2 regions of the Endobacterium panacihumi genome follow, and region 2 is predicted to be linked to the other one. Evidence: riboswitches for the same ligand, from Rfam matches in the RefSeq annotation. Region 2 holds a riboswitch; the other holds the start of a gene.

Region 1 (15,889 bases), on a different contig from region 2:
TTTCCGCCGGCCAAGAACGAGACCGACGGCGAGATCGCTACGGCGGAAGCGATTGCCCGTGGAGCGACGCGGCTGATCTTTGTCGGCGCGCTTGCCGGTGAACGCTCGGACCACGCCCTGCAACATCTGCTATCGGCTGTCAGCCTTGCGGAACGCGGGCTGGATGTGGTGCTGACCTCGGGCGACGAGGAGGCCGTGCCGCTTCTGCCGGGCACCAGATCTTTGGACCTTCCCAAAGGCTCGCTGTTCTCGGTTCTCGGTTTTTCCGATCTGGACGGGCTGGATATCGGCAATGTGCGTTATCCGCTCAAAGACTTCTCGCTTCCCTTCGGCTCCTCGCGCACCGTTTCAAACGTCGCGGAAGGCACCGTGGAATTTTCCTTGAAAAGCGGCAGGGCGATCATTCTTGCCCGCCCCTATGATATGACCGGAGCCTGAACCGTGGCACCCCCAATCCTGAAACTCGACGATATCCTGCTGACATTCGGCGGCGCGCCGCTCCTGAACGGCGCCAGCCTGCAGGTGGAGCCGGGTGACCGCATCTGCCTTGTCGGACGCAACGGTTCGGGCAAATCGACTCTGATGAAGATTGCCGCCGGTCTGGTGGAAGCGCAGTCGGGTGAGGTGTTTCGCCATCCTTCCGCGACCATTCGTTATCTCGAGCAGGCACCGGATTTCGGCTCCTTCACGACCGTGCAGGCCTATGCCGAAGCGGGGCTTGGACCGGGGGACGATCCGTATCGCGTCACCTATCTGCTGGAGCATCTGGGCCTGACCGGCGAGGAAGAGCCTTCCCGTCTTTCCGGTGGCGAGGCACGCCGTGCAGCACTTGCCCGCGTGATGGCACCGGAGCCGGACATCCTGATGCTGGACGAGCCGACCAACCATCTCGACCTGCCGACGATCGAATGGCTGGAAGACGAGCTGCGCAAGACCCGCAGCGCGCTCGTGGTCATCAGCCACGACCGTCGTTTCCTCGAAAAGGTATCGAACGCCACCGTCTGGCTGGATCGCGGCACATCGCGTCGCCTATCGCGCGGGTTCGGCCATTTCGAGGCCTGGCGCGATCAGGTTCTGGAAGAGGAAGAGATCGAGCAGCACAAGCTGGGCAAGGCGATCGAGCGCGAAGAACACTGGATGCGCTATGGCGTGACCGCCCGCCGCAAACGCAACATGCGCCGCGTCGGCGAATTGCAGGCCATGCGTGCCGAATATCGCGGCCACAAGGGGCCGCAGGGTTCGGTTCAGGCGTCGGTGGCCGAAGGTCGCGAGTCGGGCAAGCTGGTGGTGGAAGCCGAAAACATCACCAAGACATACGACAAACCGATCGTCGCGCCGTTCTCCATCCGTGTGCATCGTGGCGACCGTATCGGTCTCGTCGGCCCCAACGGCGCCGGCAAAACGACACTGCTCAAGATGCTGACCGGCCAGCTGAAGCCGGATGAGGGCTGGATCAAGCTCGGCACCAATCTGGAAATCGCCACGCTGGACCAGAAACGCGAGGACCTCGATCCGGAAGACACGCTGTCGCATTACCTGACGGATGGCCGTGGCGAAACGCTGCTGGTGAATGGCGAGCAGCGCCATGTCGCCGGTTACATGAAGGACTTTCTGTTTCAGCCGGAACAGATCCGCACGCCGATCAAGAACCTTTCCGGTGGCGAGCGCGCCCGCCTGATGCTCGCCCGCATGCTGGCAAAACCTTCGAACCTGCTGATCCTCGACGAACCGACCAACGATCTCGATATCGAGACGCTGGATCTGCTGCAGGAGATCGTCGCGGGTTATAACGGCACCGTCATTCTCGTCAGCCACGACCGTGACTTTCTCGACCGCACCGTGACCTCGACGATTGCACCGGCCACTCCGGACGCGCCGGACGGCCGCTGGATCGAATATGCCGGCGGCTACACCGACATGCTGGCACAGCGAAAAGGCGCGGCGGAGGAAAAACGCAAGGCCGAGAAGGCGAAGTCGGATACCGCGCCGGCGGCTTCGACCACCGGTGCCGAACCTGTGAAAGGCAAAGGCAAGCTTTCCTTCAAGCAGAAATTCGCGCTGGAAAACCTGCCGAAGGAAATCGCCAAGACCGAAGCCGAGATTGCCAAGCACGACCAGGCCATGGCCGACCCCAACCTGTTTTCCAAGGACCCGAAAGCCTTTGCAAAACTGGCGGAACAGGCAGCAACTCTGCGAGAAAAACAGGCAAAGATGGAAGAGGAATGGCTGGAGCTGGAAATGCTGCGAGAGGAACTGGAAAGCTAATATTTACAAAACGTTAGCATTAACAATATCTTGCAACCAAAAAAAGTCTGTTGCGCGGCGGAACATTAGCGTTTGCTGGACGTTCGACATGTAATCCGGTTGCCTGCCTATGCTTAAGGCATGGCCCCGGAGACGTGTTTCGAGTTCAACGAGGGGACGTTCCATGTCGGCGGGTTCTGCGTTTCGCCGGATGGTGAGCAAGCCAATGATTCAACGGGTTATGATCGTTGAGGATGAATTCCTCATAGCACTCGATGTAGCTGAAACGATTGAAGGCATGGGGCTGGAAGTTTCCGGCTTCGCGAGCGGACGCAAGCATGCCATGGCACTCGCGGCCTCCTCCGACATTGCGCTCGTGGACATCAATCTGTCCGATGGACCGACCGGACCGGATATCGCCCGGCAACTGGCCGAGGAATTCGGCATTACCGTCATCTTCATGACCGCCAATCCGGAAGACGTGAATGACGGCGTCGAAGGCACGCTGGGTGTTTTGACCAAACCGGCCATGCCGGAAGTGCTGGAGCAGTCGATCAATTACGCGATCGCCAGTCGCATCGGCGGCATCGCCTCCGTTCCGCGCGAATTGCACGTGTTTCGCCAGACCCAGCATTGAAGACCCAAAATTAAACACCAAGCACTGACGATCATCGCGACGCAGTTGCAACCGCTTGCCAAGACCGCAGGCGACGACTAAATATTTCACCGCTCTAACGGGGTGCCGCACGACCATGCGGCTGAGAGGCTTTGGCCAACCCGCGGAACCTGATCCGGCTAACACCGGCGGAGGGATTAGACGGCTCATCAGCAGCGCCCTATTCCCAAATATCGAATTGAGGAGGCGCCGATGCGCATGACAAACACTTTTCTGGCTGCGGCCATGGCAGCCGCATTTTCCTTCGCCCTGCCCGCCGTCGCACAGGAGAAGAAGACCCTCACCGTCTATACCTACGAGAGTTTTGTTGCCGAATGGGGCCCCGGCCCCAAGGTGAAGGCCGCCTTTGAAGCGACCTGCGACTGCACTGTAAACTTTGTTGCAGTGGCCGACGGCGTCGCGCTTTTGACCCGACTGAAGCTGGAGGGGGCAGGCACCAAGGCCGATATCGCGCTCGGCCTCGATACCAATCTCGTCAAGGAAGCGGTCGATACCGGCCTATTCGACAAGAGCGGCGTCGACATGACGAAGCTGACGGTGCCCGGCGGTTATCACGACGATATTTTTGTGCCCTATGATTACGGGCATTTTGCCGTCGTCTACGATACCGAAACCATCAAAACCCCGCCGAAAAGCCTGAAGGAACTCGTGGAGGGTGATCCTTCCGAAAAAATCGTCATCGAGGATCCGCGCACATCAACCCCGGGTCTCGGTCTGCTGCTCTGGGTGAAATCGGTTTACGGCGACAAGGCGCCGGAGGCCTGGGCACAGTTGAAGAAGCGCGTACTGACGGTGACGCCCGGATGGTCGGAAGCCTATGGCATGTTCACCAAGGGCGAGGTGCCGATGGTGCTGTCCTATACCACCTCTCCCGCCTATCACATGGTGGAGGAGAAGAGCGATCGTTATCAGGCAGCGAGCTTCGAGGAAGGACATTACATCCAGATCGAGGTGGCCGGCCTTTTGAAGAACGCGCCGAACAGGGAACTGGCCCAAAAGTTTCTCGCCTTCATGGTCACGCCGGCCTTTCAGTATGAAATCGCCACGACCAACTGGATGATGCCGGCCGCGCCGACCGAAAAACCGCTGCCGGAAGCGTTCGACAAGCTGGTAAAACCGGCAAAGACGTTTCTGATGGATCCGGCACAGGTGGCAAAAAACCGGCGCGCCTGGATCGACGAATGGCTGGCCGCCATGAGCATGAACTGATGCCATGCTGACAAGGGCGGAGCGACAGCGCAGCTATGCCGGCGGCGGAGTGGTTTTCGCCGGCATAACCCTGTTCATCGCTCTCGCCGTCTTCGCCCTGCTCTCCTTCGATAGCGGTGAGAGCGACCGGCCGCTGTTCGACGCCTATGTCTGGCGTATCCTGCGCTTCACGCTGTGGCAGGCGGGCCTATCCACTCTGCTTTCGGTGGCGCTCGCCCTGCCAGTGGCCCTGGCGCTGGCGCGACAGCCAAATCTTCCGGGCCGCATCTGGATCATCCGGCTGATGGCCGTGCCGATGGGCTTGCCGGTGCTGATCGGTGCGCTCGGCCTGATCGGCATCTGGGGCCGCACCGGCGTGGCAAATTCGGCGCTTGCCGCAATCGGGCTGAGCGAGCCGGTCAGCATCTATGGCATGAGCGGCATTCTGATCGCCCATGTCTTCTTCAACCTGCCGCTCGCCTGTCGCCTGCTTTTGGCCGGGCTGGAGCGGCTGCCGCCAGACTATTGGCGTCTATCGGCCAGTCTTGGGCTGCCGGCGCTCTCGGTCTTCCGTTTTGTCGAGTGGCCGGCGATCAAACCGCTGCTCGCCGGTATTGCCGGGCTGGTGTTCATGCTCTGCGCCACCAGCTTTACGCTTGTTCTGGTGCTTGGCGGCGGACCGGCAGCCACGACGCTGGAAGTGGCGATCTACCAGTCGTTGCGTTTCGATTTCGATCCTCAGCGTGCGATCTCGCTGGCGTTGCTGCAGATCGCAGTCACGGCAACCATACTGGCGCTGATGGCGCTGTTGCCGACGTCGAAGGATGACAGCGCCGCCACCGGCCGTGCGGCAAGGCGTTTTGATGGCAGCGGTTTTGGCGCACGCGCCTGGGACAGGATCATTGTTGTTTTCGCCGTGCTTTTTCTCTGCCTCCCCCTCGCCTCCATCCTTTTTGCCGGGTTGAAGGCAGATTTCACCCGGCTGTTGACCACACCTGCCTTCTGGAAAGCAGCGTGGACGAGTTTGTGGATCGCATGTCTTGCAGGCCTGATATCGCTCACGGCAGCCATCGCCATCATCAACGCCCGCGCGGCACTCGCCGATACCAGTAGACCCGCCATCGCAGCGCGCAGTTTTTCCGCGCTATTGGCCAGCCTGTCGTCCCTCGTGCTTCTGGTCCCGCCTGTGGTAATCGGCACCGGCTGGTTCCTGCTGCTGCGACCCTATGGCGATGTGGCAAGTTTTGCGCCGCTGCTGGTGGTAATGATAAATGCCATGACGGCGCTGCCCTTCGTGATGCGCGTCCTGTCACCTGCCTTTGCGACACACAGGCAGCGGACGGCACGGCAGGCGGCCAATCTCGGCATATTCGGTTTTGCCCGACTGAAGCTGATCGATATGCCGGTGCTGACAGCACCGCTCGCAACCGCCTTTTCCTTCGCCATGGCGCTGTCACTCGGTGATCTCGGTGCGGTCGCCCTGTTCGGATCGGAAGACCTCGTCACACTGCCGTGGCTGGTCTATAGCCGGCTGGGCAGCTATCGTACGGCCGATGCGGACGGGTTTGCTCTGATTCTGGCTCTTCTGTGCCTTAGCCTGACGATTGCCGGGACGGTGGGCCAACGTGGCAGGAAAGACGACCGATAATGACATCGAACCAACCTTCCGGCATTCGATTGCAGAACGTCGGCCTGACGCTGGGCGCGAAAGATTTCCGTTTCGATTGCGAATTGCCGGCCGGTGCGATCACCGCCATTACCGGCCCCTCCGGATCGGGAAAATCAACGCTTCTCAACCTGATTGCCGGTTTCGAGACGCCAGAGACCGGCAAGGTGATGATCGGTGCCACCAACGTCACGGCGCTTCACCCATCACAGAGACCGGTTTCGCTGGTGTTTCAGGACAACAACCTGTTTGCCCATCTCGACCTTGCCACCAATATCGGCCTTGGCATCGATCCTTCCCTGAAACTTTCCTCGGACGACAGAAGACGGATCGGCGACGCGCTGGAGCGCGTGGGTCTGGCAGGTTACGAGAAACGAAAGCCCGGCACGCTTTCGGGCGGAGAGCGCCAGCGCGCCGCCTTTGCGCGGGCGCTGGTGCGCGAACGCCCGGTCCTGTTGCTCGACGAACCTTTTGCCGCACTCGACCCCGGCCTGCGGCAAACCATGGCGAGCCTTTTGCTCGACCTGCACCGCGAGACAGGCAACACGGTTGCGATCGTGACCCATGACGCCGGCGAACTGCGCCAACTCGCCGATCATGCCTTGTACATCGATCATGGCGAGATCACTCTACAGGCCGAAATCGAGGTGTTTTTGATGCGCCGAGACATACCCGGCCTCACGGAATTCCTCGACTTGTGAAAAAGCGTCAACCGGCGTGCCACAATTTGGACGTGGCCTGATGCAAAGTCCGCTATCCGAACGATAACGGATTGATAATTACTTGCAAAAGCTGGGTTTCTTTCTATTTCCTTGGATATGGGTGCATGCGGCACGCAAAATCAGCTAAGTGGAATATGACGTTTGGCAGGTTTCGTTTGTTGGGTCATGATATTGACCTTGCAAGGGCGCCTGCTTCGGCAGGCTTGGGCACATGACGAAAGGCAACGCGGCGAAAGTGATGACAGGCACCAGCGAAGCACGGATTGATGCGCCTGCGACGACGCGCCGTCGCCTGTCGTCCGCAGCACTGTGTCTCATGCTGGCCGGTGCGACGGCCCTCTCCGGTTGCCAGTCGATCCTCGACCAGACCTATCAGGCCAACGTTTCGCCCTCGTCCAATCCGCAGATTGTTGATGAGGTGCAGAAAAACGATCCGCGTGCGCAGATGGGCGCGCGTGAGCATCCGCGCATCGTGGCAAGTTACGGCGGTGAATATCACGACGCCAAAACGGAGCGTCTGGTGGCCCGCATTGCCGGCGCGCTGACCGCGGTTTCGGAAAACCCGAACCAGTCATTCCGCATCACCATTCTCAACTCCCCGGCCATCAACGCCTTCGCGCTGCCCGGCGGTTATCTTTACGTTACCCGCGGCCTGCTGGCGCTTGCCAATGATGCCTCGGAAGTGGCGGCCGTGCTCTCGCACGAAATGGGCCACGTCACGGCCAACCACGGCATCGAACGTCAGAAGCGTGAAGAAGCGGAAGTGATCGCCAGCCGGGTGGTCGCCGAAGTGCTCTCCAGCGACCTTGCCGGCAAGGCAGCGCTTGCGCGTGGAAAACTGCGTCTCGCAGCCTTTTCCCGCCAACAGGAGCTGCAGGCCGACGTGATCGGCGTGCGCATGCTGGGTGAAGCCGGTTACGACCCTTACGCTTCGCCGCGTTTCCTCGATTCCATGGCGGCTTACGCCCGCTATTCGGCGGTCGATCCCGACAATGACCAGAGCCTCGACTTCCTGTCGAGCCATCCGAACGCGCCGCAACGCGTGGAACTGGCGCGTCAGCATGCCCGCAATTTCGGCCAGGAAGGCACGGTCGGCGACCGTGGCCGCGACTACTATCTCGCCGGCATCGATGGCCTGCTTTACGGCGACAGCCCCGAAGAAGGCTATGTGCGCAACGAAACGTTCATGCATGGCGGCCTTGGCATCCGTTTCGATGTGCCGGAAGGGTTTCGTATCGACAACAAGGTCGAGGCGGTTCTGGCGACCGGTCCGAACGAGACCGCCATCCGTTTCGACGGCGTTGCCGCCGGCGATACCGGCAGCCTGACCAATTACATGACCAGCGGCTGGGTGGCCGGATTGCTGCCCGATACCGTGCGGGAAATCACGGTCAACGGCCTGCCGGCGGCCACTGCCCGCGCCAGCGCCGAGCGCTGGGATTTCGATGTCACCGTCATTCGCATCGATAAGCAGATCTTTCGTTTCCTGACGGCCGTGCCGAAGGGCAGCGCCATTCTGCAGCCGACGGCAGATATCCTGCGTCAGAGCTTTCGCCGGATGACGCCGCAGGAGATTGCCAGCCTCAAGCCGCTGCGCGTGCGTGTGGTGACCGTCGGCGCCAATGATACCATCACCAGTCTTGCGGCCCGCATGATGGGCACGGATCGCAAACTCGACCTCTTCAAGCTGATCAACGCCATGCCGGCCAGCGCAACAGTATCGCCCGGCCAGAAGGTGAAGATCATTTCGGAATGATGCCAGCCTGCCGGAATTGACAGCGACTATATAAAAAGAAAGCTTCCAGGCCGCTGCGGCCTGGAGGCTTTTTTATGTCACCGGCAAAACCGCGCGCAGGACGCAGCAAGCCTTTTATTCGAAACCACCATTCAGGAAACGGCAGCCATCTGCGGGTTCATTGTGACCAGCGCTGATTTCAGCTTTTCGATGGCGCGGCTTTCGATCTGGCGCACACGTTCCTTGGAAATGCCGAGTTCGGCACCGAGGGCCTCAAGGGTGGCACCATCGTCGGTCAGACGACGCGCGCGAATGATCTTCTTTTCGCGGTCATTGAGCTTGGTCAGCGCGCCCTGCAGCCATTTCAGGCGGCGCTCGCCGTCGATCATGCCGGACACCTGTTCATCCGGCAGAGGCTCTGCGCTTTCCAGCATGTCGAGACGCTCGCCACTGTCGGAATCGCCTGCGATCGACGGTGCCTGCAATGAGGCGTCATTGCCGGAAAGGCGCGCATCCATGGTCTGCACATCGGCAACGCTGACGCCGAGCGCGACTGCAATTTCCTCGTGAATGGCCTGGGCGGTGAGATTGCTGTCGCCACGGGCAAGTTTTGCGCGCAGGCGACGAAGATTGAAGAACAGCGCCTTCTGGGCGGAACTGGTACCGCCGCGGACGATCGACCAGTTGCGCAGGATATAATCCTGCATCGAAGCGCGGATCCACCAGCTGGCATAGGTGGAGAAACGAACGTCGCGTGCGGGCTCAAACCTTGCCGCCGCTTCAAGCAGCCCTACATAGCCTTCTTGTACGAGGTCGCTCATGGGAAGCCCGAAGCCGCGGAACTTCGATGCCATGGCGATCACGAGACGCATATGGGCGAGTGCAATTTGATTGCGGGCGTCCTGGTCTTGATCGTCCTTCCAGCGCACGGCGAGGTCTCTTTCTTCCTCGCGGGCCAGGTAGGGTGCCGACATGGCGATCTTGATCATATTGCGGTCTGCGGACATGGCATTCATCACGGTCTCCTTGAAACAAGTTGATCCGGCAAGGACATCGCAATTTCACGAGACCTGCGCATACGGGCTACTAAGAACCCAGAAATGCGGCATTTTGGCGTGAGACTGCGGTGTCGTGGCCCCCTCGTTTTGTCGCTCGTCGTAAGGGATACGCGGCTCATGCCATGTCCCCCGTGGATGAAAACTGCGCCTGGTCCCTTCAGACATCAGAGCGCCGTTCCGGCGGGGTAACGCTTGGAACCAGAAATGGTTCCAATAAAAAACCCGGCTGAGCCGGGTTTTTTAATTCAGGTCAATGCGGCCTTGATCAGGCTGCTTCTTCCTCATGTGCGTCGTCGTCTTCAACCGACTTGCCGCGCTTCGGACCCTTGGCGAGGTTCGTCTCGATCAGGCGAACGGCCTCGGTATCCGACATCTTGTTGACGGCACCGATTTCGCGGGCCATGCGGTCAAGAGCAGCTTCATAAAGCTGGCGCTCGGAATAGGATTGTTCGGGCTGGTTTTCAGCGCGGTAGAGATCGCGAACGACTTCGGCGATCGAGATCAGGTCACCGGAATTGATCTTTGCATCGTATTCCTGGGCGCGACGCGACCACATGGTGCGCTTGACGCGGGCCTTGCCCTGAACGACCTTCAATGCACGTTCAACGAAATCGGTCTCGGAAAGCTTGCGCATACCGATGCTGACGGCTTTGGCGACCGGCACCTTGAGGCGCATCTTGTCCTTTTCGAAATCGATGACAAAAAGTTCGAGCTTCATGCCCGCCACTTCCTGTTCTTCGATTGCGGAGATGGTGCCCACTCCATGCGCCGGATAGACAATGGATTCACCAGTCTTGAAGCCGTGGCGCGCTGAAGATTTTTTCTGCTGGGTCGTCATTCTTACAATACACTCCCTGTTACGCTCCCGGCGTTCTTGCCGGGGCCGGGTCAGTCAGGCCCGGATGAGACGGGGGAAACCGTCGGGTGACTCCATTACTGCGCCGCTTGAAGCGCGTGCGAAAAAAACAACAGGATCACGATTGCGACCGACACCCGGACTTGATGGCAACTCAGGGATCGCGCGAAAGGGACGTGTTGTTTTCGTGATGTTTTTAAGGCACACGCATGCCGCTTTGTGGAACAGTATTGGTTGTCTACCACAAAAATAGGCGGAAATCAATGATTTGGTTTCGCCGTTGCGAAGAAACAACGCCCGAATCACTGCGTAAAGGTTAGGCAATGCCAAACGGCATTGATCATTTGCGCTTTATTCTACAGGGCGGCGACAGCTCTCACTATCGCCGATTACCCAATAAAATCAATCGCCAGAGCCGGGCTCAGGTGAGAAGAACTGCTCGAATTTGTCGGTTACGCCATCCATTTCCTTGGCTTCCGGCATGGCATCACGCTTGATGGTGATATTCGGCCAGACCTGGGCGTATTCGGCATTCAGCTTCAGCCACTTGTCGAGCCCCGGCTCCGTATCGGGCTTGATCGCCTCGGCAGGACATTCCGGCTCGCAGACACCACAATCGATGCATTCGTCAGGATGGATGACGAGAAAATTCTCGCCTTCGTAAAAGCAGTCTACCGGGCAGACTTCGACACAGTCGGTATATTTGCAGCGAATGCAGTTGTCGGTCACGACATACGTCATGAGGCACTCCAGGTCAGCGCGTTGGTCAGGAACCCGATTTCGGGAAAGGTCGAGCCCCCGAGGGCCGGACGAGGACAACGCGACCGCTGGAACGACAGAGGCGGGCTATCCGGCTGTTTCGAACGTCAGGTAAAGCCTTTGAGCCTGCTTAGCAAGGATAAAGCTTTTCGAAAAATCACTGAGCGCAGGAGGTTTGTTCTAATCGTCCCGCCAATCGATATCCGTACCGCCTATACCGGGAAAAAGCCGGTCGGTTTCGCGGCGCTCCTTCTTGGTAGGGCGCCCACTGCCCGGAACACGTTGTGCCTGCTCGAAGGTGCTCAGGCGCTCCGTCTCTTCGCGTGGCGGCGTCAGATCTTCATAAAGCTGTCTGGCTTCTTCATAAGGACCGCGACGTTCGCCACCCGCCTTGACGATCAGGATAACGTCTCGACGTTCGAGTGAAAGCTCGACCTTGTCACCGGCTTTCACTTCGAAACTGGGCTTGCGGATCGGCAGCCCGTTGACACGGACGTGCCCGGAATTGAGCAGCCCTTGCGCCAGGGACCGCGATTTCACCATGCGGGTGAAGAAAAGCCACTTGTCGATGCGCTGACGCAGATCTCCAGATGGCTTTTCACTCATGGCGTCACTTCTTCATCTGCTCCTTGAGAGCAGCCAGCTTTGCGAATGGCGAATCCGGATCCAGCGGCTTTTCCTTGCGCGGAGGACGCGCCTCGAAACGGGCCGGCTGCTGCGACGACTTGTTACGGTCGTTGCGGTCATTACGCTCCGGACGGTCGCCGCGCGGCGGACGATCGCCACCACGATTGTCGGGACGACGGTCGCCACGGTTCGGCTTGCCGCCATCACGGCCGCGGCCTTCCTGCTCGCCACGACCTTCGTTGTTGCGGCCTTCGCCGCCACGACGATTGTCACGACGTTGCTGACCTTCGCCTGCACTCTGGCCCTCACCACGGTTCTGATGACCATGGCCACGGCGTTCGCCCTGCGGACGGCCGCCACGCTGCTGTTCACTGCGACCACCACCCGGACGCCACAGGAGAACCGGCTTCGGCTCTTCGGCCTCGGTAGCGGCGATCTCACCCGCAGGCGCTTCGGCATCGGCTGCCGGTGCGGCTTCCGTGGAAACTTCCGGTGACGGCTCGGCAGCTTCTGCGCCGGCTTCAACCGGCGCGGCTTCGGCTGTTGCTTCAGGAGCAGCAGCTTCTTCCGAAGCAACGGCTTCAGCGGCAGGTTCGGAGGCAACAGCCGGTGTCACGGCAGCCTTGGCGTCTTCACCAGCCAGGAATGCGGCAGCCTCTTCAGCCTTTACGGCATCGGCGCGATAACCGAGACCCTTCAGGATTTCTTCCATGTCGTCGGCAGTGGCGCCGAGGATGGAGAGCATGGCCGTCGTGGTGGTGAAGCGGCGGCCATCATACGCACCTTCCGGACGCGGCTGACCGGGCTTCCACTGCAGCAGTGGACGGATCAAATCGGCCAGACGCTCGAGGATGTCGATGCGCACGGCGCGCTTGCCGAGGAAACGGAAACCGGCCAGACGATAGAACATCCGCTCATAGGTGGCGTCGGCAACAACCGAGGTACGTCCTGCTGCAAGTGCAGGAATCAGTTCGCCGTAACCCGGCTTGTCGAGACCGTCGTTCTTCAGCGCCCACAGCAGCGTGATCAGCTCGGCGGGAGCCGGCTTCAGCAGCGCAGGCATGAAAATGTGGTAGGCGCCGAAACGCACGCCATACCGGCGCATCGAGGCGCGGCCTTCCTGATCCAGCGACTTGACGTCATCGGCGACGTCACGGCGGAACAGCACGCCAAGATTTTCGACGATCTGGAATGCCAGCCCCTTGGCGATGCCCTGCAGGTCTTCGGCGCGCGACAGATCGTCGAGCGGCTTCAGGACCGTGGCGATGTGATGATTGACAAAACGCTCGATGCGGGCGGCCGCATGATCACGGGCAGCGCCGGTCAACTGCTCGTCGGAGAGCAGGATGACGCGCGGCCGCATAACATGGTCGCTTTCCGCAAGGCGGGCCACCGGATCACCCAGCCAACGGACGAAACCATCCGAACCAAGCGCGAGGTCACCATTGCCGCTGGCGTAAAGACGCGCGGCGCGTGCCTCGAATTCCAGAGCCAGCGCTTTCTGCGCGGCAGCCTGCACGGCCTTGGCATCCGGTCCTTCCGTCCCCGAGACGGCGGTAAACCGAAAACCGGCAAGTTGTCCGACGTGATGTCCTTCGACGAACACATCGCCATTTACACTAATTTCTGCTTCCAGCATCGCATTCTCTCTCAGGCGCTTCATGAGCACAGATGTCCTGCGATCAACAAAGCGTTTCGTCAACCTTTCATGTAGCGCGTCGGACAACCTATCCTCGATTTCCCGTGTCTTTTCTTGCCAGTGTGTCGGATGCGCCAACCAACCCGGGCGATTTGAAACATAAGTCCAGGTTCTGATCTGGGCGATTCGCGCCGAAAGCGTGTCGATTTCGCCCTCGGTTCGGTCCGCCCTTTTCACCTGCTCGGCCATGAAATCTTCGTTGACCGCGCCGTGTCGCACCAGATCGGAAAAAAGCGTCGAAATGAGGTCCGCGTGATGCGCCGGCGCAATTCGGCGATAATCGGGAAGCGCGCAAGCATCCCACAATGTTTCGACGCGCGCGGGCGTCGTCGCCAGATCCTTGATCTCCGGGTAACGGGACAGGTGATCCAGTGCCTGACTGTCTGTTGCCGGCAGCGCCCGCGTCAGCCCGTGGACGACGGGCGTCGCGTCCAGACTGTTGCGCAGATCGCGCAGCGACGAAAAATCGAGCTGCTTGGAGCGCCATTGCAGCACTTTCACACTGTCGAACTGATGGCTTTCGATGCGCTCGACCAGTTCTTCGTCAAAGGGCTGTACCTGACCGGTGACACCAAACGTGCCGTCTCGCAGGTGGCGACCGGCACGACCGGCGATCTGCGCCATCTCCGACGGGTTCAAATTACGGAACTGATACCCATCGAATTTGCGATCCTGCGCGAAGGCGACGTGGTCCACATCGAGATTGAGGCCCATGCCGATCGCATCGGTGGCGACCAGATATTCCACATCGCCTGACTGATAGAGCCCAACCTGCGCATTGCGGGTGCGCGGGCTGAGCGCGCCGAGTACCACGGCGGCCCCGCCGCGCTGGCGGCGGATCAGTTCGGCAATCGCATAGACCTCGTCGGCCGAAAAGGCGACGATGGCTGTGCGCTGCGGCAGCCGGGTGATTTTTTTCTGGCCGGAATAAAACAGCTGCGACAGACGCGGCCGCTCGACGACGGTGATACCGGGCAGAAGTTTTTCCAGGATCGGACGCATGGTGGCGGCGCCGAGCAGCAGCGTTTCCTCACGGCCGCGCAGATGCAGGAGACGATCGGTAAAGATATGGCCGCGCTCGAGATCGCCAGCCAATTGCACTTCATCGATGGCGACGAAAGCAGCCTTGGTCTCGCGCGGCATCGCCTCGACGGTACAGACGGAAAAGCGCGCCATATGCGGCGTGATCTTTTCCTCTCCGGTGATGAGCGCGACATTGTGGTGTCCGACCTTTTCCACCAGACGACCATAGACCTCGCGCGCAAGCAGGCGCAGCGGCAGTCCGATAACGCCGGATCCATGCGCCACCATACGTTCGATCGCGAAATGCGTCTTGCCGGTATTGGTGGGTCCGAGAACCGCAGTCACACCGCGGCCGCTCAATATCATGGGCTGAACATTCAAGACAAAAGTCCGCACTGAAATGACTTCGCCGGAGAATGACATCCCCGGAGGCTCCGCCACACATGGCGATAGTGACCTTCAAACGCAAGACGTTTCTCGCGATTGAGGAGCCCGCGTCCTGATAACCGCCATCGACGAACGGAGGAAAGACGAGTCTTTACCGGCAGTTGGAACAGTGTGGGAACGAAACGGCGACGAATCGCTGACTCGGTCGATTCTGCATTTGTTCTTGAGAACCTAACCTTACTCTAATTTTGCAGTGGACAATGAGGGTATAAATACGATTCATGCTCTTATTTGAATGCAAGATTTCATGCTCTATCCTTTATGCATTGCTAAGAAACGATGATGACTATGAATCATGAGTTTATCAGACAGACGGAATTGACTGAGAACAAGCATGCCAATTTTTCCGTTGCCGGAGGGCTAGAGTGACGGTTCACTCGATTTTACATTTTTTGGTCTTGGCCCAAGAGGCCAAAACCCAGACAGAACTGGCAGCGGAATTCGAGGCAGTGCTGAAAAGCTACGGTTTCAGCTATTACGGTGTCTGGATGAAATCCAAAACACTGGGCTATCTCGATAGCACCGTTTTATGCGGACGCTGGCCGGATGGCTGGCAGGAAACCTACGCGGCCAAGAAATTCGGCATGGTGGATCCGACAGTCCGCATGTTGGCCGTGGCGCAGCGGCCATTCCGCTGGCGCGAGGCCATCAGCATGTTCAGGAGCGATCCAAACCGCAAGCGTATCCAGCGCATGATGCAGGATGCGAACCGCAGCGGTTTGAACGACGGCTATACGTTTCCCATCCATGGCCGCAACGGCCTGCTCGGTCACGTCAGCATCGGCGGCCAGATCATTGAACTGTCGCCCTCTGAAATGACGATGTTCGACGCCGCCGCCAAAAAGATGTTCTGGCGCACGCTGGAGCTTGGTGGCCAGGCATCGCATTTCGAAGCGATCAAATCGGTCGAGACCACACTCACACGCCGCGAAACGGAAGTGCTGCACCTTCTTGCCGAGGGTATGACCTCGCACGAAATAGCCAAGGCGCTGACCATTTCGAACCATACCGTGGACTGGTACATCAACGCCATTCAGGAAAAATTCGAAGCCAGCAACAGACAACATGTTGTTGCCATCGCCTTTCGGCTCGGCCTTGTCTCGTGAGATTGTCGCAGACGCCATTCCAACGATAGATTGGACTTGATCCGGCCTGATATTAGTGCTCGTTTCGCGTTTGCAGCATATCG
Region 2 (15,889 bases):
GTGACCGCCGGTGTCGTGCCGTTTCTCGGGTTGATCGTGCCGAATGTCGTCAGCATGATCATGGGGGACAACCTGCGTCGCAGCCTGCCATGGATCGGCCTTTGCGGTGCGGCACTCGTACTGGTCTGCGATATCATCGGCCGAGTGATCAACGCGCCGTTCGAAATTCCGGTCGGTGCCGTGCTCGGCATCGTCGGCAGTGTGTTCTTCCTCTATATGCTTCTGGGGAGGCGCAACCGTGTCGCCTGAAGCGCTGCGCAAAACCGCGCTGATCACGCTGGCCGTGCTCGCTGCCTTGGTCGCGATCTCCGCCTTAGCCTTCATGACGCTCGGCGCCAGAGGAAGCTGGTCCTTCGTGCTGAGCTTTCGCGGCACGCGGCTCGCCGCCATCGTCATCGTTGCCTATGCCATCTCGGTTTCGACCGTGCTGTTCCAGACCGTCACCGGAAATCGCATCCTCACCCCGTCGATCATGGGGTTTGATGCGCTTTACATCCTGCTGCAGACCGTGCTGGTCTTCACGCTCGGTGCTGCGGCAACCTCGGCCATCGATCCGCGTCTGATGTTCATCATCGAAGTGGCGGCGATGGTCGGTTTTTCGCTGCTGCTTTTCCGCTTCCTGTTTTCCGGCCATGCGCAAAACATCCACCTTCTGGTTCTGGTCGGCATCGTGCTCGGCGTGCTGTTCCGCAGCCTTTCCGGTTTTCTGCAGCGCATCATCAACCCGGATGATTTCGTCGTGCTGCAGGACCGGCTGTTTGCCAGTTTCAATATGACCGACAGTACACTTGTCGGTGTCTCGGCCTTGCTGGTGGCGGGTGTGACCTTTTTCATCTGGCGCATGCGCGATACGTTCGATGTGCTGATGCTGGGGCGTGACATGGCGATCTCGCTCGGCGTCGATTATCAGGCGGCGACGACGAAAATCCTGATCCTTGTCGCCATTCTGATTTCGGTATCCACGGCGCTGGTCGGTCCTGTCACCTTCTTCGGGCTGCTTGTCGCCAATCTTGCCTATCTGATCATCCCGGCAAGCCGGCATCGATATGTGCTGCCGGCCGCCGTGCTGATTTCGCTTCTCTGTCTCGTCGGCGGCCAGACCATTCTGGAGCGGCTGTTTGCTTTCGACACGGCGCTGTCGATCATCATCGAATTTGCCGGCGGGCTTTTCTTCATTGTTTTTCTTCTGAGAGGGCGTAACCGATGATCGAGATCGCCGGCGTCAGCAAATCCTATGGCAAGTCCGTCGTCGTCGACGGCGTGACGCTCAGCCTGCCCAAGGGTGGGCTGACCTCGATCATCGGGCCGAATGGTGCCGGCAAATCGACACTGATGTCGATGATCGCCCGACTGCTGCCGATGGATGCCGGGACCGTTCTGGTCGATGGGCTGGACGTCGCAAAGACCTCCGGGGACGTGCTGGCCAAGCGGCTCTCCATCCTGAAACAGGACAATCATCTCACGGCCCGCCTGACCGTCGCCGATCTCGTGACCTTCGGGCGATATCCCTACAGCAAGGGACGCCCGACGCTTCAGGATCGCGATCATGTCGATCGCGCCATCGCCTATCTGGGCCTTCAGGATTTCAAGGACCGCTTTCTCGATGAACTGTCTGGCGGCCAGAGGCAACGGGCCTTCGTCGCCATGGTGCTGTGCCAGGATACCGACTACATGCTGTTCGACGAGCCGCTCAACAATCTCGATATCAGCCATTCCGTGTCGATGATGAAGCTGTTGCGCAATTCCGCGCGCGATTTCGGCAAGACGGTCGTGGTCGTGCTGCACGACATCAATTTCGCCTCCTGCTATTCCGACCACATCGTCGTCATGCGCGATGGCAAACTGTTCCTGCAAGGCACGCCCTTGGAGATCGTGCGCGAGGACATCCTGTCGGATATTTATGCGACCGAATTCCGCGTGCATGAACTCGACGGCAATCGCATCGCGACCTTCTATTGATCCTTTCGACCGCTGAAAAAGGCGGCCAGTGCCTGAATGTCCTCGTCGGCCAGATTTTTGGCAATCGGTGTCATCAGGTGGCTGAACTCGCCGCCACCACGCACACCACCACGAAACAGGGTGAGCTGGCGTTTCAGGTAGGCAGCATTCTGGCCGGAAAGTTTCGGATAGGCGGGCTTTGCTCCGGCCTTGTCATGACAGCTCAGGCAGGCCGGTATCTTGTCGCCGGACCGGCCCTGTTCGGCGAGTTGGCGGCCTTTTGCCATGAGGTCGGGATCTGCCGGTGGTGTTTGTCTTGGGCGTAATGGCTGGCCGGCATAATAACGCGCCAGTTCCGGCAGACTGTCTTCCGGTAGCGTTCCGATCGCCACGTCCATGATGCCGCTTGGCCGCTTGCCGGCATGATAGGCTTTCAGGCTTTCCAGCAGATAGGCTTCGGATTGGCCGGTCAGTCGCGGAATGAGGCTGCCGTCATTCAGCTTGGCTTCCGCGTGACAGCTTTCGCAGGTGATCGGCAGCGGCGAGACTTCGCCGGCAGTGCCCATGCCATGCAGGCCGGATGCGGCGATATAGCTCGCCGCATCCATGTCCGGCAGCTTGCGCAGGAAAGCGACCATCGCCCAGACTTCGTCGTCGCGCGATTGTGTCGGCCAGGCCGGCATGCCGGTGAAGCGCACGCCGTGCTTGACGATCTCGAACAGTTCGGCGTCCGTCCATTTCGGCACCGCCTCTTTCAGGTCCGGCGGCGGCGGCAGCATGGCAAGCACTGCGGCGGAACGGCCTTGCGCTGGAGAGCCATGGCACCCGGCACAGCCGGTTTCGAAATGGCCGGCAGCGGGCGGCACCATTGCCGGATCATCGAGCGGCGGCACCTCGACGGATCTGGATGCGGTGCTGACGGAATTGCCCATGACCCAGTGCAGGAACCAGTCGGTGGCGGCCCAATGGCCGGTACTGGCGCGCACGCTCATCAGGCCCGACCAGGCAAAACCGAAGCCGAGCACGGGCGCCAGCACAGCAAGGATAATCACGTGTTTCCAGCGGATTTTCATCGTCCGTCCCTTTCGAGCGTAGGGGCGCGGTGATTGAGCATGCCGGCAAGCAGCGCCACGCCACCGGCGAGATAAACCACTGCCCCCACCAGAAGCATGATGACACCACCGGCCTGCTGGTCTGTCGCGCCGGTCAGCGGGATGCCGAAACAGGTCACGTCGCCTTCGCCGTATAGCGGACGGGGGGAGAGTGTCAGCAATGCGCCGAGCAGGGTCATGTGCATGGAAGTGAACAGCAGGCCGAGTACGCCGGCCAGTCTGCGCTCTTCGCGGCCGGTGGCGGCACCGCCGAGACAGGAGAGCCAGAGCGTCAGGCCCGCGGCGAGGAAAACCATCTGTTCAAGCGCTGCAAAGGCAAACGAGCTTTCGGAAAGCGCGCGCATGGCCGGGACATGCCAGCTCCAGACGGCAAAAAGCTCAAAGACGGAAGCGAGCATCGGCGTCAGCCAGCGCTGACCGATGGTGAAGTCGAAACGTGAACCCGACAGGCCAATGGCCATGAGCGGTGCCGCTGCCGCCACCACGCCCATATGCACGATCATGTGGACAGAAAAGGAGCTACGATCGGAAAAAGGAAGAATGCCCAGCCACAGAAGACCGAGGATAAAAACGCCGACGATGGTGGCGGCATGTTTCATGGCTGGCACTCGGCGATAAACATCAGCGGAATGGCGGCAAACAGAACGGCGACAAAGCTCAGCGCCGATAATAGCAGGGTGGCAAAACCTTGAAAAAGTGTTCGGGAATGGCGGGTAGGCTCGTCATGTGGCGGATCGTCCGCACCAAAACCCCACTGCCGCCAGGCAAGGTAGGTAGACAGAACGATCATCGCCAATGCCGCGATCGTCACGATCGCGAGCGTGATGCGTACCGAATTGAAGCTGAAGGAGGCCGGCAGCCGTTTGGCACAGAACACGGCGACCGTCGCGTAACAGGCAATGAAATGCAGCGCCCAGACGGTCGGTGCCGTAAACAGCGTCCAGAGCGTTTCGACTTCGCGCGGGATGAAACTCTTCATGATGCCACCAGCGGAAACAGGCCGATCACCGTGAATGTGACGATGGCGGTGAACGCCATGAAATGCCAGTAGAGCGTCACATTGCGGATATCCTGATCATACTCGCCCGTCATACGGCCGGCAAAGCTGCGGGCAAGGCAATAGAGCAGCATAATGATGCCGACCGCGCCATGCACGACGGTCCAGATCGCCACGATCCAAACGGTGGCCGGATAGACATTCGAGGTCGGGTCCATGCCATTGAGATAGGGGCCGGCGAGGCCCGCGAGCGAGGCGGCAATGGTGGCAAAGACGGCGGCAATGATCGCCAGCCGGCAGCCGAGCGTGCCCTTCTCGTTGAGTTCACGGGCCAGGACCGTCAGGCCCCAGGCGAGGAGGTAGAGGGCAAGGGCCAGCATCGGCCAGAACACGCCGGGACCGGCCGTCGCGGCGGTGTAATCGTCATGCACCGTCCAATAGAAGAAATACCCGAAGATCAGACTGGCAAAGGCCGTGCCGTCTCCGACCATGGTGATGAACATCGCCCACCACCCGACCGAGGCCGGGCCGGACACATAGATCGGCAGTTTCAGGCCGAGGCCGACATCGGCTTCCGGTGTTTCGGGAATTGGCGCTGTGCCGGTCCATAGCCAATAGAGGATGGCGATGAACGTGATGATGGCGCAGATAATGGTGGCGATCCACCAGTGGAAGGTGAGCGCGATGAATACGCCGCCCAGGGCCATGGCCGCGATGATCGTGACATAGGAAACGCCGCCCACCCGCATGCACTGGATCGGCGTGGCATCGAGAACCGAGGTCACCAGCGTTTCCCGCTTGCCGGATTTTGCATCGGGCAGATAAAAGCGTCCGGCCTCGATATCGGCCTGCAGGTTCGGCTGGTCCCAGAGCGGATAACGGCTGGTGATGATCGGCACCGACCGCATGCCCCAGTCTTCGGACGGGTCGTTGGTCCATTCCAGTGTGCCGGCATTCCACGGATTGAGGTTGCGTGTCGCCGGCTCCTTTTTCGGCCGCAGGATGTCGATGACGAAGGTCGCGACACCGGCGGCAAAGATGAAGGCGCCGATGGTGGATATCAGATTGAACAGGTCCCAGCCGAAATCCACCGGATAGGTGAAGACGCGCCGCGGCATGCCGCGCAGCCCGGAAAAATGCATGGGGAAGAAGGCGATGTTGAAGCCGGTGAACATCAGCCAGAACACCACCTTGCCCCAGGTGTCGGACAGTTTCTTGCCGGTCACGAAGGGGAAATAATAATAAATGCCGGCAACGATCGGGAAGAACATGCCGCCAATCAGCACGTAATGCAGGTGGGCAACGATGAAATAGGTGTCATGCGCCTGCCAGTCGAACGGCACCAGCGCCACCATCACGCCGGTCAGTCCGCCGATGACGAAGATGATCAGACCGCCTGCTCCGAACAGCATGGGCACGGAAAAGATCACCCGGCCGGCCAGCATGGTGGCGATGAACACGAAGATCTGCACGCCGGTGGGGATGGCGACGGCCTCGGAAGCGGCCGAAAAGAAGGCGAGCGAGATTTGCGGCAGGCCGGTGGTGAACATGTGGTGTACCCACAGGCCAAAGCTCAGGAAACCGGTGCCGACGGCGGCAAGCACAATCCAGGAATACCCGACGATCGGGCGCTGCGAAAAGGTCGGCACGATCATGGCCATGAGCGCGATGGCCGGCAGGAAGACGATGTAGACTTCCGGATGTCCAAAAATCCAGAACAGGTGCTGCCAGAGCAGCGGATCACCACCACGCGACGGATCGAAGAACGGCCAGTCGAACATCCGCTCCATTTCGAAGAGGATGTCGCCGGCGATCAGGGGCGGGAAGGCGAACAGGATCATACCGGCGACGATCAGCAGATACCAGGCGAACATCGGCATCATGTTGATGCGCATGCCGGGCGCGCGGCATTTCATGATGCCGACGATGATTTCGACGGCTGCCGCGATTGATGCCACTTCGATGAAGGAGAGGCCGAGCAGCCAGATATCGGCGCCGATGCCGGCATATTCCTTGTCGGTGGCCAGAGGCGGATACATGAACCAGCCGGCGTTCGGCGCCGCATTGAAGAAGATCGAACCGCAGACAAAAATGCCGCCAAGCAAAAAACTCCAGTAACCAAAGGCGGAAAGGCGGGGAAAGGGCAGTTCGCGTGCGCCGAGCATGGAGGGCAGAAGGAAGATCGCGATGGCCTCGAAGATCGGCACCGCGAACAGGAACATCATCACCGTGCCATGCAGGGTAAAAGCCTGATTGAACAGTTCCGCAGAAATGAAATCATTTTCCGGGACGACAAGCTGCAGGCGGATGAGGAGGCCGAGCAGGCCGGCAAACAGCATGAACACGAAGGCGGTAACGCCGTACCAGAGGCCGATCTCGCTATTGTTGACCGAGGTCCAGTAACGCCAGCCTTTTGGCGTTTCCCAGGTTTCGCGCAGCCTCTTTTCCTGGGCGGCGCGCTCCTCGGGCGAAAAATTTCCGAGTTCCACGCTCATCGAAGCCCCTTCAGATAGTCTGCGATACGGTTGGTTTCATTTTCAGGCAGCATGGTGAAATGCGGCATCTGGGCGCCCGGCTTGACGCTTTTCGGATCGCGGAGGAAACGGGCGATCTCGTCTGCGGAATTGCCGAGCGTGCCGGCGCCAACCGAACCACGTTCGCCAAAGGCGGTCAGATCGGGACCGATCGTGCCGCGCGCACCGGTGCCCGCAATCGTATGGCAGGCGGAACAGCCGTTTTCCAGAAACAGGGCCAGTCCTTCGGCATCCTTGCCCCCGGAGGAAGCGCGCCGCGCGGCCAGCCATTGTTCGTAGTCCGCAGGCTCCATCACCACGACGGTAAAACCCATCAACGCGTGCGAGGTGCCGCAGAATTCGGCGCAGACACCGCGATAGATGCCAGGCTTGTCTGCCTCCAGCGTCAATTGATTGCGTCGGCCGGGTATCATGTCCATCTTGCCACCCAGTACCGGGATCCAGAAGGAATGGATGACATCGGGCGAGGTGAGCGAAAAGACAACGCGTTCGCCGACGGGCATGCGTACCTCATTGGCGCTTTCGAATGCGATGGAACCGTCTTCATCGAGATATCGCACCCGCCACCAGAACTGTTCGCCGGTGACATCGATATGGCGCAGGCCATCGCCGCCCGACACCCAGGGTCGCACATTCGGCATCAGCCAGACGGCATAGGCCAGCAATGCGGCAAGGATGATGCAGGGCATAACGGCGCCACCCCAGAGGATGAGGCGTCCTGCACCTTCCTCGGAATGCACACGCTTCTTGCGGGCAGCGTAAAACAGGAGCGCGACCACGCCGACCCAGATGACAGCTCCGCCGACCAGCATGGTGAAGAACAGGGTAGCCACATCGCGGGCTTCGCGCCCGGCCGGGTCAAGCGGCGAGTGTGTGCCTGAACAGGAGGTGATGAAAGGACAGAGACAGAGGATGAAGAGGCCAGTTTTAACCGCCGGCCGCCGCGTGTGTGAAAAGACACTGCGGAAGGATATGGTCGATCGGGTTGGCCGGTGGTCACCGGTCAAGCGGTCATCGGTCATTTCACTCCATACCAATCCGTCCGGGGGCAAATTTCGGTTTCTGGCCAATGCGCCGTGCGCGCTTTGGTTCCGGCGCGCGGGCCGCCAAGGGCCAAGACCCTTGCGGCTGCCGCGGTTTGCCGTAAATGATGCCTTGCGATGTTAGCTCTCATCATCCGATTTGCGCGACTGCATCAGACGTGCCTCGCGCAATTTTTCGGTCTTCCGCTCGCGCGCCGCCGCTTCCGCTTCGATGATTTCGAAAGCGACCTGATTGGTCTGTTCGAACTTGGCGATTCTGTCGGCCAGTGCCATTGCTTTACCTCATTTTTGCCGCCCGCTTATTAACTAGGGCGGATATGAGGCGAGCCAAGCCAAAACCCCATTTTTGTACGAAACCGTGCAGAAAGATGTCTGGACACCGGAATGCAAAGCCGGCTCACCACCGACTATTTTTGGCACATGATGTTGCCGATCGTGTTCGATGCCCATATGCCGAAGCCTGATATGCCCGAGCAGATGATAGAGACGCATGAAAGTTCTGATTGTCGATGACGAAACCTTGGCGCGCGACGAGTTGAAGTCGGTCCTTGCCGGTCAGGCTGATATCGAAATCGTCGGTGAATGCGCCAATGCGATCGAGGGCATCGCCGCCATCAACCGGCTGTCGCCGACCGTCATGTTCCTCGATATTCAGATGCCGCAGGTGAGCGGGCTGGAAATGGTCGGCATGATCGATCCGGAAAAGATGCCGCAGATCGTATTCCTCACGGCTTACGAGGAATATGCGGTTCGCGCCTTCGAGGAAAACGCCTTCGATTACCTCCTGAAGCCCATTCAGGAGGAACGGCTGCAAAAGACGCTTGATCGGCTGCGTAGGGCAAAGGCCGTGGAGCAATCAAAACTGCTCGAAATCGTGCCGCCCTTACGTCATATCCCCTGCACGGGTCTCAACCGTATTCGGCTGATGAAGATCGAGGATGTCGAGGCGATTTTTTCGAAGCCGGGCGGCATCTATGTCATCGGTAATGACGGCGTGGAACACTTTACCGAGCTGACCTTGCGGACGCTTGAGGAGCGCACGCGACTGATCCGCTGCCACCGGCAATACATGATCAATCCCGAGCATATTCAGGATATCGCACTGGCCGAAAACGGTGCCGCCAATATCCTGACCTTGGGCGGTCGTTCCATTCCCGTCAGCCGCCGTTTCCTTGGATCGCTCAAAGAACAGCTCGGCATTCTCTGAAATTGCAAAAAACGAAACCCGGCGCATACGGGAAACATGCGCCGGGTCTTGAGGCTTCGGGAGGAATTGAAAGCCTCAGGGAAGCTCCTTATTCCGCGGGCGAAAGAGCGAGCCTTTCCGCTTCACCATTGCGACCGGTGCGCAGCATGTCCTTCCATTTGAACAGTGCCGAAACCAGGACGATGACACCGAGAACCATCATGATGATCGACAGGATGGCATTGACCGGGTTGTAGCCCTTGGCGGCTTCGTTCAGGTAAACGTTGGCGATCATCCAGTAGCCGGCATAGTTCACCGTGACGAACAGGTAGGCGAGCGGGATGAGGCAGGTCAGCATATAGATGCGCTTGGCCGACATGCGCAGGATGATGGTGGCGCCGATGGTCAGCCCAAGCGAGGCCATCATCTGGTTCGAGACACCGAACAGGGCCCAGACCGAGTTGATATCGCCCGAGTTGAGGAGATAACCCCAGAGCAGGCAGGCGACGATGCTGGCGAAGATCGAGCCGGGCATCCAGTTGATCTGTTTCATCGGAGCCCAGAGGTCACCAAGGATGTCCTGGATCAGGTAACGGGCAACACGGGTTCCCGAGTCGATGGCGGTCAGGATGAAGACGGCCTCGAACATGATGACGAACTGGAAGAAGTATGCGGCCAGCGTCTTGAACCACGGGATGCTGGTGAAGATTTCGGTCATGCCGACGGCGAGCGTTACGGCGCCGCCGGTGCGGCCGGCGAGATCCATGCCGATTGCGTCTTCGAGACGGGGCAGATCCTGAACCGTCATGCCGAGCGTGGCAAAGACTTCAGGCGAAGCGTTGATGGCAAAATAGTCGGCCATCGGCAGTGCCGTTGCGGCGATCAGGGCGAGGACCGCGACCAGGCATTCGACCAGCATCATGCCGAAGGCGACGGGGCGGATGTCGCTCCACTTGTCGACCAGTTTTGGCGTGGTGCCCGAGCCGATGAAGGCGTGGAAACCTGAGATGGCGCCGCAGGCAATGGTGATCGAGATGAAGGGCCAGACCGGGCCGGCCAGAACCGGGCCACCGCCATGGATGAAGTCGGTGAGGGCCGGCATCTTGATTTCGGGGTTGATGATGACGACGCCGACGACCAGAGCGGCAAACACGCCGATCTTGAGGAAGCTCGACAGATAACCGCGCGGGGTGAGCAGCAGCCACACCGGCAGCGCACTGGCGAGGAAGGCGTAGATCGGCAGCATGATGCCGAGCGAGCTATAGTGGAAGGTGAACCACTGGCCGAGCGCCGATTCCTGCACGTAAGGGCCGGCGAAAACCGAAGCGAGGATGGCGAAAAGGCCGACATAGGTGCCGATCTTGGCATTGCCGCCGAACTTTTCATACAGGCCGACAGCCATGGCGATCGGGATCGTCATGAAGACGGCGAACGTGCCCCAGGGGTTGCGTTCCAGCGCATGCACCACGACCATCGACAGGCCGGCCATCGTGATAGTGATGATGAACAGCATGGCGAGACCGGTGCACCAGCCGGCGACAGGCCCGAGCTCGGCCTTGGCGACTTCCGACAGCGACGAGCCCTTGTGTTTCATCGAGGCGAACAGCACGACCGTGTCATGCACCGCACCGCCGATGACGCAACCGACCAGCAGCCAGATCAGGCCGGGCAGATAACCGTATTGGGCGGCGAGAACCGGGCCGACCAGCGGGCCGGCGGCGGCGATCGCGGCAAAATGCTGACCGGCATTCACCCACTTCTTGGTGGGCACGTAATTGCGTCCGTCGGCAAGCGTGTGCGACGGGGTGACTTCGCTGTCGTCGACGCCCAGAACCTTGCGAACGAAGAAGATACCGTAGAACCGGTAGCAGATCGCAAGAATGCAGGCGGTACCGATGACCATTGTCAGGGCGTTTGCCATGTCTTGTCCCTCCTTAGGATGGCCTGAGGCTACTCTCGAGGGAAAAAGGCGGGAGGGGGTGTTTGGCCGAGCGGTGTTATGGCGGCCTGAGCGGTCGGTAATCCGGGATGAGCGGTGGCGGATTTTCGTGGCTTGCGGCACTATCCCCAGCCAGAGATGACATAGGTCAAATTTCGCAGGAAAAGCAGGGCATTAAACGATTAGATTTTTGTCAATTCCGGCACGGATTCGTGGGCCGCATGATGGTGCGTATCGACCATCGGCACACGTAAGCTGATGCGGGTGAAGACGTCGCGCTCCACATCGACGTTGATGCCATAGGCATCGCCAAAATAACCCTTGGTACGCCGGTCGACGATGTTCATGCCAAGCCCGCCATCGGATGTTGTCTTGCGCTCGAAAAGACCGGCATTGTCCGTCACCGCCACCAGCAGGTCGTCACCCTCGCGCCGCGCCGAGATGGTGATGCGTCCTTCGCCGATCACCTGTGAAGTGCCGTGCTTGATGGCGTTTTCGACAAGCGGCTGCAGCGAAAAGGCCTGCAGATGCACCTGTGCCAGTTCCTCCGGCACATCGATCTCGATCTGCAGGCGTTCCTGGAAACGCGCCTTTTCGATCTGCAGATAGGCGTTGACGTGTTCGATCTCGTCGGAAAGCGTGACCACATCGCTGGTGCGCTTGAGGTTCTTGCGGAAGAAGGTGGAGAGGTTCTGCACCAGCTTTCGCGCTTCAGCGGGATCAATGCGGATGATGGCCGACAGCGTGTTCAGCGTGTTGAACAGGAAATGCGGATTGACCTGCGCATGCAGGAGCTTGATTTCCGATTGCGACAACATCTGCTTCTGTCGCTCGTAACGGCCGGCGAGGATTTGTGCCGAGAGCAGGCGTGCGACACCTTCACCCAGCGCACGGTTGAAAGTGGAGAACAGTTTTGTCTTCGGCTCGTAAAGCTTGATCGTGCCGATCACCGCATCGTCCTCGCCCTTCAGCGGAATGACGAGAGAGGCGCCGAGCCGGCAGTTGGGATCGATCGAGCATTGATAGCTGACCTCGTTGCCATCGGCATACATGACCTTGTTCTCGGCGATCGCCTCCATGGTCTGCGCCGAGGTGATTTTGCGGCCGGGCAGGTGGTGATCGGCACCGATGCCGATGAAAGCGAGGATCTTTTCACGGTCGGTGATGGCGACGGCGCCGACATTGGCCTCTTCATAAAGAATGCGGGCGACCTTGGTGCTGTTTTCGGCGTTGAACCCGTTGCGCAGCACGCCTTCGGCGCGTTCGGCAATCTTCAGCGCCTTGCCGGAAAAGATCGTGGAATGGGTTTCGAACAGTTTTCGCCGGTCGCCGAGGATGTTCATGAACATCGCAGCGCCCACCGTGTTGGCGACGATCATCGGAAGCGCGATGGTTTCGACCAGATGCACGGAGTTCACGAAGGGCTGGGCGACCACGAGAATGATCGACATCTGCACGATTTCGGCAAAGAAGGTCACGCCGGCGATCAGCAGTGGCTTGAACAAAAGGTCGGTGCGCCTGTGGCGCAGAAGATAGCTGTGCACCAGTCCGCCGATCAGACCCTCTGCTGTGGTCGAGATGGCGCAGGCAAGCGCGGTGTAACCACCCAGTGAATAACGGTGCATGCCGCCGGTCAGGCCGACCGCCAGCCCCACCATCGGCCCGCCAAAAATGCCGCCGAGGACGGCGCCGATGGCGCGCGTATTGGCGATCGCCTCGTCGATGTGGAGGCCAAAATAGGTGCCCATGATGCAGAACATCGAGAAGATGACGTAACAGGCCATCTTGCGCCACGGACGCACCGTCACCTGCATCAAAGGCAGGAAAAGCGGCGTCTTGCTGAACAGATAGGCGATGACGAGATAAACGCACATCTGCTGCAGCAGGCCGATGACGAGGTTGGTCCAGCCGAAGCTCATGATCTGCCTTTGCGCGAAAGAAACTCGAGATGGCCAGACGGCCGTTCGGCTCAAGACATAACCCATATCCGCCCGAACCTGCATGCGGCAATGCGTCAGCCGCTCCATCGATCGCATGGAAGGATGAATGACCTCTTCGCCGGTGCGGCTGGAAGAGGCGCTTGACCGATCGATTTTGCTGACATAGCCTCATCGCATTCACCAGGGGTGTCCCGTCAAGGGGCTGAGATTCTGCTATCGCGCGCAGTGACCCGTTGAACCTGATCCAGTTCATACTGGCGTAGGGACGGTGCAAAACGCTGCAGTCATTGCGAATCCATAACCCGGATTCCGTTGCGGACGTTCTTCCATCTTTCCGGCTCTAGGACTGGGTCTCCAACCTTAAACTTGGAGCCTCACGATGAATATTGCCGCCAAACCGCAAAGCCCGACCGTCACTTCGGGTCCCTTTCCGGCCTCCACCAAAATCCATATTGCGGGACAAAAATATCCCGATCTGCGCGTGCCGATGCGGGAGATCGCACTGCATCCGACCGCCGGCGAACCACCCGTCACCGTTTACGACAGTTCCGGTCCCTACACCGATCCGCACTATGTCGTCGCGATCGACAGCGGCCTGCCACGCCTGCGGGAAAACTGGATTTCCGGTCGCGGCGATGTCACGCGATACCAAGGCCGCCACGTGAGGCCGGAGGATAACGGTTTTGCCACCGGCGAAAGACTGACGCCGGAGTTTCCGCTGCGCAACATGCCGTTCAAGGCGAATGATGGTCGGGCCGTCACCCAGCTCGCCTATGCCCGCGCCGGCATCATCACGCCGGAAATGGAATTCATCGCCATCCGCGAAAACATCGGCCGGCAGGCGGCGAAGGAAGCGCTGGTGAGGGATGGCGAAAGTTTTGGCGCGCATATTCCGGATTACATCACGCCGGAATTTGTGCGCCGCGAAGTGGCGGAAGGGCGCGCCGTCATTCCGGCCAACATCAATCATCCAGAGAGCGAACCGATGATCATCGGCCGCAATTTTCTGGTCAAGATCAACGCCAATATCGGCAATTCGGCGGTCACTTCCTCCATGGCGGAAGAGGTGGAAAAAATGGTCTGGGCGATCCGCTGGGGTGCCGATACGGTCATGGATCTGTCGACCGGGCGCAACATCCACAATATCCGCGAATGGATTATTCGAAATTCTCCTGTGCCGATCGGTACCGTGCCGCTTTATCAGGCGCTGGAAAAGGTGAACGGCATTGCCGAGGATCTTTCATGGGAGGTCTATCGCGATACGCTGATCGAGCAGGCCGAACAGGGCGTCGATTATTTCACCATCCATGCCGGCGTGCGGCTTTCCTATATCCATCTCACCGTCAACCGCGTCACCGGTATCGTTTCACGCGGCGGTTCGATCATGGCCAAGTGGTGTCTGCATCACCACCGCGAGAGCTTTCTCTATGAACATTTCGACGAGATCTGCGACATCGCGCGTGCTTATGACGTGACCTTTTCGCTGGGCGATGGCCTGCGTCCCGGCTCGATCGCTGATGCCAATGACGCAGCCCAGTTCGCCGAACTGGAGACGCTGGGAGAACTGACGAAAATCGCCTGGGACAAGGATTGCCAGGTGATGATCGAAGGGCCGGGTCATGTGCCGATGCACAAGATCAAGGAAAACATGGACAAGCAGCTGAAGACCTGCGGCGAGGCGCCGTTTTATACGCTTGGTCCGCTGACCACCGATATCGCCCCCGGTTACGACCACATCACCTCGGCCATCGGAGCAGCGATGATCGGCTGGTTCGGCACGGCCATGCTGTGTTACGTCACGCCGAAGGAACATCTCGGCCTGCCCGACCGAGACGATGTGAAAACCGGTGTCATCACCTACAAGATCGCCGCCCATGCCGCCGATCTGGCAAAGGGTCATCCGGGTGCGCAGATGCGTGATGATGCCCTGTCGAGGGCGCGCTTCGAATTCCGCTGGGAAGACCAGTTCAACCTCTCGCTCGACCCGGACACGGCACGCAGTTTCCACGACGAAACCCTGCCCAAGGATGCGCATAAGGTGGCGCATTTCTGCTCCATGTGCGGCCCAAAATTCTGCTCGATGCGGATTTCCCACGATATCCGTGCCGAGGCCCAGAAGGAGGGGCTGGAGGCCATGGCCGCAAAATATCGCGATGGCGGCGATCTTTATATGCCGCTGGCTGATGTGCGGGGAGAAGTCTGATGTCGCTCTTTCTTGTCAAAGGGGCCGGCGTCGCTGGCCTTGCCGTCGCCTATGAACTGCTCCGACGTGGTGAAGATGTCGATATCGTCGATTTTCAGGATACGGTGGGGCAAGGCGCGTCTCATTTTGCTGGCGGCATGCTGGCGCCCTATTGCGAAAGGGAAGCGGCGGAAGAGATCGTGCTGACGCTCGGGCTCGATGCCGCCGAGTGGTGGGATCAGGCGGTGCCGGGTGCCGTCATCCGCAATGGCACACTGGTGGTGGCGCAGCCACGCGATCTGACTGATCTGACGCGGTTTGCATCACGCACGACCGGGCATGTCTGGCTTGGCAGGCAGGAGATCGCCGATCTCGAGTCGTCGCTGGCCGGCCGTTTCGAAAAGGCGCTGTTTTTCGACAAGGAGGCGCACCTCGACCCGCGCCGGGCGTTGACGGGGCTTGCCAAGGCAATCCGCAATCTGGGTGGCCTGTTCCATCTCGGCTGGGGGCCACCGCCGAAAAAGAACTATACCGCCGTTCTCGATTGCACCGGCCCGGCTGCGATCCCGCACATTCCCGGTCTTCGCGGTGTGCGCGGCGAAATGCTTTATCTCGAAACCAGCGAGGTGGCGCTGTCGCGCCCGGTGCGCATGCTGCATCCGCGCCACCCGATCTATGTCGTGCCGCGCGATGACCATCGCTTCATGGTCGGCGCAACGATGATCGAAACGGATGACGACGGGCCGATTTCGGCGCGTTCGCTGATGGAATTGCTGAACGCCGCCTATGCGCTGCATCCGGCCTTTGGCGAGGCGCGGGTGGTGGAAACCGGCGTCGGCATCCGCCCGGCCTTCGACGACAATGTGCCACGTGTCGTGGAAACGGAAAGCGGTCTGGCGATCGCCGGCATGCACCGACACGGTTTTTTGCTGGCGCCCGCCATGGCGAAAAAGGCCGCCACCCGGCTTTCCAACGGATTTGGCCTTCAGGAGGAGATGATTGCATGAATCTTATCGTC

Evidence for each region. A riboswitch is a leader RNA that binds a small molecule or an ion and turns the genes downstream of it on or off. The one in region 2 is predicted to bind thiamine pyrophosphate.
Region 1: it holds a riboswitch for thiamine pyrophosphate, as region 2 does, so the genes downstream of both, thiB (thiamine ABC transporter substrate binding subunit) here and thiC (phosphomethylpyrimidine synthase ThiC) in region 2, are expected to answer to the same signal.

What each region holds. Positions count from the first base shown of each region.
Region 1 is NZ_JBOZRA010000005.1:86,398-102,286, reverse strand. Features, by position in the region: gene ACRQ1B_RS20475 (thiamine diphosphokinase) at 1-438, shown strand, start outside; gene ACRQ1B_RS20470 (ABC-F family ATP-binding cassette domain-containing protein) at 442-2,265, shown strand; gene ACRQ1B_RS20465 (response regulator) at 2,471-2,881, shown strand; TPP riboswitch at 2,970-3,074, shown strand; gene thiB (thiamine ABC transporter substrate binding subunit) at 3,146-4,129, shown strand; gene thiP (thiamine/thiamine pyrophosphate ABC transporter permease ThiP) at 4,134-5,756, shown strand; gene ACRQ1B_RS20450 (thiamine ABC transporter ATP-binding protein) at 5,756-6,475, shown strand; gene ACRQ1B_RS20445 (M48 family metalloprotease) at 6,813-8,252, shown strand; gene ACRQ1B_RS20440 (RNA polymerase factor sigma-32) at 8,384-9,247, opposite strand; gene ACRQ1B_RS20435 (CarD family transcriptional regulator) at 9,555-10,127, opposite strand; gene fdxA (ferredoxin FdxA) at 10,548-10,886, opposite strand; gene ACRQ1B_RS20425 (RNA-binding S4 domain-containing protein) at 11,085-11,510, opposite strand; gene ACRQ1B_RS20420 (helicase-related protein) at 11,515-14,619, opposite strand; gene ACRQ1B_RS20415 (helix-turn-helix transcriptional regulator) at 15,066-15,806, shown strand.
Region 2 is NZ_JBOZRA010000002.1:418,912-434,800, forward strand. Features, by position in the region: gene ACRQ1B_RS13740 (ABC transporter permease) at 1-249, shown strand, start outside; gene ACRQ1B_RS13745 (iron chelate uptake ABC transporter family permease subunit) at 254-1,207, shown strand; gene ACRQ1B_RS13750 (iron ABC transporter ATP-binding protein) at 1,204-1,959, shown strand; gene ACRQ1B_RS13755 (c-type cytochrome) at 1,953-3,011, opposite strand; gene ACRQ1B_RS13760 (cytochrome c oxidase assembly protein) at 3,008-3,649, opposite strand; gene ACRQ1B_RS13765 (hypothetical protein) at 3,646-4,029, opposite strand; gene ctaD (cytochrome c oxidase subunit I) at 4,026-6,542, opposite strand; gene coxB (cytochrome c oxidase subunit II) at 6,539-7,603, opposite strand; gene ACRQ1B_RS13780 (hypothetical protein) at 7,745-7,897, opposite strand; gene btsR (two-component system response regulator BtsR) at 8,115-8,831, shown strand; gene ACRQ1B_RS13790 (carbon starvation CstA family protein) at 8,920-10,731, opposite strand; gene ACRQ1B_RS13795 (LytS/YhcK type 5TM receptor domain-containing protein) at 10,932-12,668, opposite strand; TPP riboswitch at 12,862-12,973, shown strand; gene thiC (phosphomethylpyrimidine synthase ThiC) at 13,069-14,892, shown strand; gene thiO (glycine oxidase ThiO) at 14,892-15,878, shown strand; gene thiS (sulfur carrier protein ThiS) at 15,875-15,889, shown strand, end outside.